Regions from separate parts of the Sphingomonas ginkgonis genome, predicted to be linked through region 1. Evidence: predicted binding sites of a transcription regulator. Region 1 holds the regulator's gene; the other holds the start of a gene.
The links. Region 1 encodes LexA, which represses DNA repair genes until DNA is damaged. Its sites were predicted from a motif close to GTTCCNCNCTTGTTCT; they were not measured.
Positions count from the first base shown of each region.

Region 1 (4,409 bases):
CGCCCCCTCGGTGAGCTCGAGCACCAGCCGGTCGGCCGGGACCTCCAGCGCGCGGCACATCCGCTCGACCAGGTCGGGGAAATCGAGGTGCTGCAGCGACAGCGCGGAGATGTTGAAGGCGAGGCAGGTGTCGAGCCCCTCGCCGCACCAGGCGAGCCACTGGCGGAGCGTGGTGCGCAGCCCCCACTGGGTGAGCGGGTCGATGAGGCCGTGGCGCTCGGCCAGCGGGACGAAGCGGGAGGGCGGGACGCTGCCGTAGCGGCTGTCCTCCCAGCGGACGAGGGCCTCGACCCGGACCAGCTTGCCATCCGACAGCCGGACCTTGGGCTGGTAGACCATCGACAGGCGATTGTTGATGAGGGCTCGCTCGAAGCCGTCCAACAGCCCGCGTTCGAGGCCGACGCGCATCAGTTCGCCGGCGTGGGCTTCAACCGGGTGAAGAGATCCTCGAGCGCCTCGAGCCGGGCCGGCTTCTCGAGCGGCCCGACCATGGTCAGCCCGAGCGCCTCGCCGAGGCGGAACGCGCTCTCCAGCACCCGCCGGTCGAACCCAGAGATGATCAGCACCGGGCCGTCGAACTGGTTCTCGGCCAGCAGGCGGAGCAGCTCGACTCCATCCATTTCGGGCATGCCCAGGTCCAGCGCGACCATGTCCGGCCGCTCCGTCGTGAATTGCGAAAAGAAATCACGCTGATCGCGCGCAACCATCGGCTTATAGCCGCAATGACGCGCCGCCGCGGCGACGTAATCGGCGAGTGCCGGTTCGTCGTCGATCAGCAGCAGCCGTGGCTGCTCCATCAAATCACCCTCATGATCGAACGTGTTGGGCGTTTTGATTGAGCGCGTCAAACGCCCAGTCGTTCCCGAAACGGAGTTTTAACCCGTTGGGCCGAAAACGGGGTGCAACAGTCCGCTAACGGGAAGACTTCATGCTGGCATCTCTCCTGCGACGGAGGTCGCACCGGACGTCCGAACAGGACGAGGCGGCCTTCGAGTCGACCACCTTCTCGCTGTCGACCGCGGTGCCGCGGCCGGCCGAGCGGCGCGTCGACGATCGCCTCCTGCCGCTGCTCCGCGTCGCCAAGCTGATCGCCAGCGACCATGAGCAGCTTATCCGGGTCCGCAACATCTCCGCGGGCGGGCTGATGGCCGAGACCAGCCGCGAGGTGAAGGTCGGCGAGAAGATCGAGCTGGAGTTCTCGACCCAGAAGATCCCCTCGACCATCGTCTGGACGCGCGAGGGCACCTGCGGGCTCAAGTTCGACCAGAATGTCGACCTCGGCGAGCTGCTCGCCGGGCGCAAGCCGCGCCACGGCTTCCGCCCGCGGCCGCCGCGGCTGGAAGTCGACTGCAAGGCCTCGATCCGGGTCGGCAAGGTCTATTACACGGTCGACGTCCACGACATCTCGCTGGGCGGGATGAAGGTCATGCCTATCGAGGAATATTGCCTCGGCAAGGACGTGGTGGTGGTGGTCGAGAGCCTCCGGCCGATCCGCGGCAGCATCCGCTGGTTCTGCGACCGCCGGGCCGGGATCGTGTTCGACGAACCGCTGAGCTTCGACGAGCTGGCCGAGTGGGTCGGCAAGCGGCTCGAGCTCGCCAGCCTCAAGGCCAGCTACAAGCGCCACTGAGCGCCGGCGCCGCCGTTCCTGCTAGTCGCGGTGGTCCTCGGCGACCCACACCGCGAGCTCGTTCCCGCCGGGATCGATGAAGTGGAAGCGTCGGCCGCCGGGAAAGGTGAAGATCGGCCGCGACAGCGTCCCGCCGTTGGCGAGCACCGCGTCGAGCGCTTCCTCGATGTCGTCGACCCGGATCACCGGCAGCGGCGCCGACAGCGCCTCGTTGGGATCGCCCTGCAACCCGAGATCGACATCGCCGCTGGTGGTCGCCGAATAGTCCGGCCCGAACGCGGTGAAGGTCCAGCCGAAGGCCTTGCCGTAGAAGGCCGCGGTCAGTTCGTGCGCGGCGAGGCTCGGCAGCTCGACATAGTCGATCCGCGCCATCAGTAGCGCCGGATCAGGCCGGCGAGCCGGCCCTGGATCTGCACCCGCCGGGGATCGTAGCGCTGCGCCTCGTAGCTGCGGTTGGCGGGATCGAGGCGGACCATCTGCCCTTCGCGCCGGAAGGTCTTGAGCGTCGCCTCGGCCCCGTCGATCAGCGCCACCACGATTTCGCCGTCGCGGGCAATGTCGACCTTGCGGATGAGCGCGAAGTCGCCGTCGAGAATGCCTTCCTCGACCATCGAATCCCCGGCGACCTCGAGCGCATAATGTTCACCCGGGCCGAGCAGCGCGGCGGGAACGGCGAACTGCTCCTGTCCCTGCAGCGCCTCGATCGGGGTGCCGGCCGCGATCCGCCCGTGCAGCGGGATCTCGATCGTGTCGTTGGCCGGGGTGCGCAGCGCCGGGGCGGGCCGAAGCTCGGGCGCGGCGGCGGGCCGGGCGCCGGCGGGCTTCGCCGCCTCGGGCATCCGCAGCACCTCGAGCGCGCGGGCGCGGTTGGGCAGGCGGCGGATGAACTTGCGCTCCTCAAGCGCCGAGATCAGCCGGTGGACCCCCGACTTGCTCTTGAGGTCGAGCGCCTCGCGCATCTCGTCGAAGCTGGGGCTCACCCCCGTCTCGCCAAGCCGGTCATGGATGAACTGGAGAAGTTCGTGCTGCTTGGCAGTAAGCATGGTCGGAGCCCCGAAGAAGGAACGAACGGGGAACGTCTATCGAACGTGCGACTCGGCGTCAAGCAGCCAGGCGGAGGAAGTTCTCGAGGAGATCGCGGCCCTGCTCGGAGGCTACGCTCTCCGGGTGGAACTGGACGCCGTGAACGGGCGCGGCGGGGTGGCGGAGGCCCATGATCGTCCCATCCTCGCTGTGCGCGTTGGCGACGAGGTCGGGACCCGGGACGGCGACCGCGAGCGAATGGTAGCGGGTCATGGTGAGCGGGGAGGGGAGCCGCTCGAACAAGCCGCTGCCGTCATGCGCCACCGCCGCGGTCTTGCCATGGACGGGGAGGGTCCGCTCGACGCTGCCACCCGCGGCGAGCGCGATTGCCTGGTGGCCGAGGCAGACGCCGAGCAAGGGCCGGCGGGCGGCGATGCAGGCGGCGGCGAGCGGGACGGAGATGCCGGCGTCCTCCGGCCCGGCCGGGCCAGGGGAAACCAGCAACGCGTCGGCATCGCTTGAAAGGGCGGCGGCGACGCTCAGTGCGTCATTGCGGACGACCGGGACCTCGGCGCCGAGGCTCAGCAGCTGGTCGACCAGCATGAAGGTGAAGCTGTCGACATTGTCGATCACCAGCACCTTCACGGCCGGGTGTTTCGCCTACTGCCCGCTGGTCAGCAGCCGCTGCCGCCCCTGCGCGATCGCGTCGGCGTTCCGGCGGGTGCCGAGGCTCTTCTGAGCGGCGCGGATGAACTGCTCGGCGAGCTCGCTCCCGGCCTGCTGGTTGAGCTGCGCCTGCTGCTGCGCGATCACGCTCGGGTTGGTGCGGGCGTCGCCGGCGACCACCCGGTCGGCCTTCACCAGGAAGAAGCCCTCGTCGTTCGGGGCAGCGACATATTGCGTCTTGCCGGCGGGCAGGCTGAACAGCATCCGCAGCGCGGGCGGGACATTGCCCTGGAGCTGGAGCAGCTGGATCCGGCGGGCGGTGACCGGCGCGGGCGCCGGGACCGGGACGCCGAGCGTCTTCACCGCCGCGGCGATGCTGCCGTTGCCGACGCGGGCGGCGATCGCCTGGGCGCTCGAGCGGGCCTTGTCGAGCGCGCCCTGGCGGACGAGGTCGGCGCGGACCTGGTCGCCGATCTGCGCCAGCGGAGCCGGCTGCGCCGCGGTGACCGGGCCGAGCGCCACCAGCGCATAGCCGGCATCGCCCTGCAGGTTGACCGCGGTGGGATCGTCGTCGGGCGACAGCGCGAAGCCTTCCTTGAGGACCGGCTGGAGCTCGGCCGGGAGCCTGAAGCCCGGCTGCGTGCGCGACTGGCCGTTGGCGAGCAGCGGCGGGGTCTCGCTGACCGGCAGCTTGTGCTTGGCGACCGTCTCGGTGAAGTTGGCGCCGTTGCTGAGCTCGTCCTCGACGGTGCCGACGAGATCCGCCAGCCCGTCCTTGGCCTTGTCGGCGCGGAGCTTGGCGGCGATCTCGGGGCGGGCCTCGTCGAGCGTCTTGCCGGCCTGGCGCTTGATCCCGTCGACCTTGACCACGACCCAGCCGAGCTCGGTCCTGATCGGGCCGACCACGCCGCCCGACGGCGCCGCGAAGGCGGCCGCGGCGACCTGCGCGTTGGTGAGGTTGGCGAGCGCGTCGCGGGTCTGGTCGCCGAGCGCGATGTCGGCGGCGGCGAGCCCGGCGGGGGCGGCGGCCGCGGCGAACGGCGTGCCCGAGCGGACCTTGGCGGCGATCGCGTCGGCCTGCACCTTGTCG
Region 1 is NZ_RWJF01000001.1:1,555,286-1,559,694, forward strand. Features, by position in the region: gene HMF7854_RS07510 (EAL domain-containing protein) at 1-408, opposite strand, end outside; gene HMF7854_RS07515 (response regulator) at 408-797, opposite strand; gene HMF7854_RS07520 (PilZ domain-containing protein) at 929-1,630, shown strand; gene HMF7854_RS07525 (VOC family protein) at 1,652-2,002, opposite strand; gene lexA (transcriptional repressor LexA) at 2,002-2,673, opposite strand; gene HMF7854_RS07535 (anthranilate synthase component II) at 2,732-3,298, opposite strand; gene HMF7854_RS07540 (peptidylprolyl isomerase) at 3,314-4,409, opposite strand, start outside.

Region 2 (4,409 bases), 1.4 Mb from region 1:
CCAGCGCGATGCGATCCTTGATCGACCCGCCCGGATTGGCCCGCTCCGACTTGACCCACACCTCGGCACGGTCGCCGAACAGCTTGTTCAGCCGGATGTGCGGAGTCCTTCCGATCGTGTCGAGGATGCTATTCGCCTTCATGCCTTTGCCTCCTTGGCGCCGAGCGGCGCGTCGAAACTGCTGGCCTGGGCCAGTTCCGGAAACAGCCGGGACCACAGGATGACGATCAAGATGGCGCCGATCCCGCCGCCGACAACCCCCAGCACCGGTCCGATCGCCGATGCCAGGAAGCCGCTCTCCGCCTCGCCCAGCTCGTTCGAGGCCGAGATGAACAGCGACGACACGGCCCCGACCCGCCCGCGCATGTTGTCGGGCGTGTAGAGCTGGACCAGCGACTGGCGGACATAGACGCTGACCATGTCCGCCGCGCCGAGCAGCGCCAGGCAGGCGAGCGACAGCGGCATCGAGCGCGACAGGCCGAACGCGATCGTCGCGACCCCGAACACGCCGACCGCGAGCAGCATCTTCACCCCGACGTTGGTCTTCAGCGGGCGAAAGGCGAACCAGGCGGCGGTGAGCGTGGCGCCGAGCGCCGGCGCCGCGCGGAGGTGCCCCAGTCCGGTCGGGCCGGCGTGGAGGATGTCACGCGCGAACACCGGGAGCATGGCGGTCGCTCCGCCGAGCAGGACTGCGAACAGATCGAGGCTGATCGCGCCGAGCACGAAGCGGTTGTGGCGGACGTAGCGAAGGCCTTCGCGTGCCTCGATCAGCGGGTGGCGGCGCTCCTCGGCCGGCCGCGGCGGGAGCGGCGGGATCAGGAACAGGCAAGCCAGCGACAGCACGAACAGGCCAACCGCGACGGTGTAGGGGACGTGCGCGTGGATCGCGTAGAGGTAGCCGCCGAGCGCCGGCCCGAAGATCGCGCCGCTCTGCCACGCCATCGACGACAAGGCGATCGCGTTGGGAAGGATGTCGCGCGGGACGAGGTTGGGGGCGAGCGCGCCGAGCGACGGTCCGGCGAAGGCGCGCCCGACGCCCAGCAGCGCCGCGATCCCGAACAGGATGGGGAGGTTGATCGTCCCGCTGAAGGTCGTCCAGCCGAGCACCGCCGCGCAGAACAGGTCGACCCCGACCGCCCCGCGGGCGATCCAGCGCCGGTCGAACCGGTCCGATGCCCAGCCCGCGACCATACTGAGCAGGAACAGCGGCACGAACTGGACCAGCCCGACCAGGCCGAGCCGGAGCGAGGCCGCCTCCACCCCCATCGTCCCGCGTGCCAGGTCGTAGACCTGCCACCCGATGACGATGACCATCGAGAGGCCGCCCAGCGTCGAGGCGAGACGGCTGATCCAGAAAGCGCGGAAGGCGGGGATCCGGAGCGGCGGGGGAAGAAGGCTCACGCCGCGGCCGTAGGGGCCGGGGGGCGGGGCGGCAAGGGAGCGGCCGCGTGCAATATTGACCCGGGCCGGAGCGCTCCGGCCCGGGTCGTCCCGATCGTCAGTAGCGCTCGGTCAGCGTGAGCGGGATGGCGCTCCGCTGGTCATCCTGCCCGCTCGCCTGTGCGCCCCGGCCGTCGCCGAGGAAGGTGAGCAGGTCGTTGATCAGCCGCTCCTTGTCGGTCTCGGTCACGCCGTGCGCGCTGCCGTCATATTCGATCAGCTGCGCACCGGGCACCTCGTTGGCGACCACCCGGCCGGTGGCGTCGATCGGCACGGTCTGATCGCTGGTCCCGTGGATGACCAAGGTCGGAACGGTGAAGCTCTTGAGGTCGGGGCGGAAGTCGGTGGTGGCGAAGGCCTGCGCCGCCGCCAGCGTCGGCCGCAGCCCGGCCATCATCGCCTGCCGCCAGGCGTTCATCTCGACCTCGTCGCTGACCGGATTGCTGAGCAGCCCCGACCCGAAGAAGTCCTTGAAGAAGCCCTTGAAGAAGTGCGCACGGTCCTTCTTCATGCCTTCGGTCATCTGGTCGAAGGTCGACTGCGGGACCCCGTTGGGATTGTCGTCGGTCTGCGCCATGTAGGGCACGACCGAGCTGATCAGCACGGCTTTCTTGACCCGCCGCTGGCCCTGCTTCGTCAGAAAGCGCGCGACTTCGCCGCCGCCCATCGAGAAGCCGACGAGGCTGACCGGCTCGTTGACCCCGGCATCCTCGAGCACCGCCGCGACATCGTCGGCATAGGTGTCGTAATCATGCCCGTCCCACGGCTGATCCGAGCGCCCGAAGCCGCGCCGGTCGGGAATGATCGCGCGGTGGCCGGCTTCGACCAGGCGAACGGCGGCGTCATCGAAGGAATCGCCACTCAGCGGCCAGCCGTGCAGCAGGACGACCGGATCACCGCGGCCCCAGTCCTTGTAGTAGAGCATCGTGCCGTCTTTTGCCTTGGCGTAGGGCATGGCCGTTCCTTTCTGTCCGGAGTTAAGCGGGGTTAACGAGCATCCTGGAGCTCCGTTGCGCCATCGTCGGGGCGGCAGGACCAGCCGCCGCCGGCATGCGCCGGACGAAGGGGCTAGGAGAACAGAAGGGGACCGGCTAGGCTCGCATGATGGCCAAGCTCAAGTCCCGATATGTCTGCCAGGCGTGCGGCGGGGTGTCGTCGCGCTGGCAGGGCCAGTGCCCCGACTGTGCCGAGTGGAACACGCTGGCGCAGGAGGCGAACGTCATCGGCACGCCCTTCGCCCAGAAACATGACCTTCAGAGCGGCGGGCGGGCGGTCGAGCTGGTCGGGCTCGACGCGGTCGTCGCGCTGCCCAGGCGGATCTCGTCCGGGGTCGCCGAGTTCGACCGGGCGGTCGGCGGCGGGATCGTGCCCGGCTCGGTCATGCTGCTCGCGGGCGATCCGGGGATCGGCAAGTCGACGCTCCTGCTCCAGGTCTCCGCCCGCGTCGCGGCGGCGGGCGGCGGGGTCGTCTATGTCTCGGGCGAGGAGGCGGTCGACCAGGTCCGGCTCCGCGCGCTCCGCCTCGGGCTGGGCGGCGCGCCGGTCCGGCTGGCGAGCGTCACCTCGGTCCGCGACATCTTGACCACGCTGGGGTCGGGCGAGCCGCCTGCGCTGCTCGTCATCGATTCCATCCAGACGATGCATTCCGACCTGATCGAGGGTGCGCCCGGCACCGTCAGCCAGGTCCGCGCCTCGGCGCAGGAGCTGGTCCGCTTCGCCAAGGACCATGGCACTGCGCTGATCCTCGTCGGCCATGTCACCAAGGACGGCTCGATCGCGGGGCCGCGCGTGCTCGAGCATATGGTCGACGCGGTGCTCAACTTCGAAGGCGAGCGGTCGCACCAGTATCGCATTCTCCGCGCGGTCAAGAACCGCTTCGGGGGCACCGACGAGATCGGCGTTTTCGCGATGGAGAGCGAGGGGCTGAGCGAAGTGCCCAACCCGTCGGCGCTGTTCCTCACCCAGCGCGGCGAGCCGGTCAGCGGCACTGCGGTGTTCCCCGCGCTCGAGGGCACGCGGCCCGTGCTGGTCGAGATCCAGGCGCTGACCGTCCGATTGGCGAGCGGGGCCACGCCGCGGCGCTCGGCGGTCGGCTGGGACAGCGGCCGGCTGGCGATGATCCTCGCGGTGCTCGAGGCGCGCTGCGGGCTCAGCTTCGCGTCCGCGGAGGTCTATCTCAATGTTGCTGGCGGCTACCGCCTGAGCGACCCCGCAGCGGACATCGCGGTGGCGGCGGCGCTCATCTCCTCGCTGTCGGAGCGGCCGGTTCCCCCCGAGACCGTCGCGTTCGGCGAGATCGCGCTGTCCGGCGAGGTCCGCCCGGTCGCCCACGGCGCGCTCCGCCTCAAGGAGGCGGCCAAGCTCGGCTTCTCGCGGGCGTGGGTCCCGGCCGGTCTCGACGGCAAGGGCATCGAGCTCGCCCGCTTCGGCAATTTGCGCCAGCTGGTCGACCAACTGCTCGGACGGTGAAGCCGCTCGACGTCAGGATGAATGAACCGTCACCCCCGCGCAGGCGGGGGTCCAGCTGCCTTCAACGGTGAAGAGAAAAGCTGGATCCCCGCTTTCGCGGGAATGACGACGAGGGAAGGAGAGGGGAGTGACCGGGCCGAGTTCCTCCGTTGCGATGGACCATCGGCCCCCACCTTGCGCTATAAACCCCTGCGTCGCCCCCGCGCACGCGGGGGTCCAGCTGCCTTCGCTTGTTGACGAAGCGGGCATGACGGCCCGGAGGAGAGAAGAATGACTGAAGCCAGTCCGTCCGCCCTCATCGACCAGCGCATCTCCGACCTTGCCGACTGGCGCGGGGAGACGCTCGCCAGGGTGCGCCAGCTGATCCACGAGGCCGTACCGGACGTCGAGGAGATGTGGAAGTGGCGCGGGGTGCCGGTGTGGGAGAAGGCCGGGATCATTTGCACCGGCGAGAGCTACAAGGCGGTGGTTAAGCTCACCTTCGCCCATGGCGCGGCGCT
Region 2 is NZ_RWJF01000001.1:2,956,039-2,960,447, reverse strand. Features, by position in the region: gene cysK (cysteine synthase A) at 1-142, opposite strand, end outside; gene HMF7854_RS14245 (MFS transporter) at 139-1,401, opposite strand; gene HMF7854_RS14240 (alpha/beta fold hydrolase) at 1,499-2,395, opposite strand; gene radA (DNA repair protein RadA) at 2,545-3,909, shown strand; gene HMF7854_RS14230 (DUF1801 domain-containing protein) at 4,180-4,409, shown strand, end outside.
Region 2: the regulator LexA is predicted to act here: its motif matches at 2,514-2,529, upstream of radA (DNA repair protein RadA).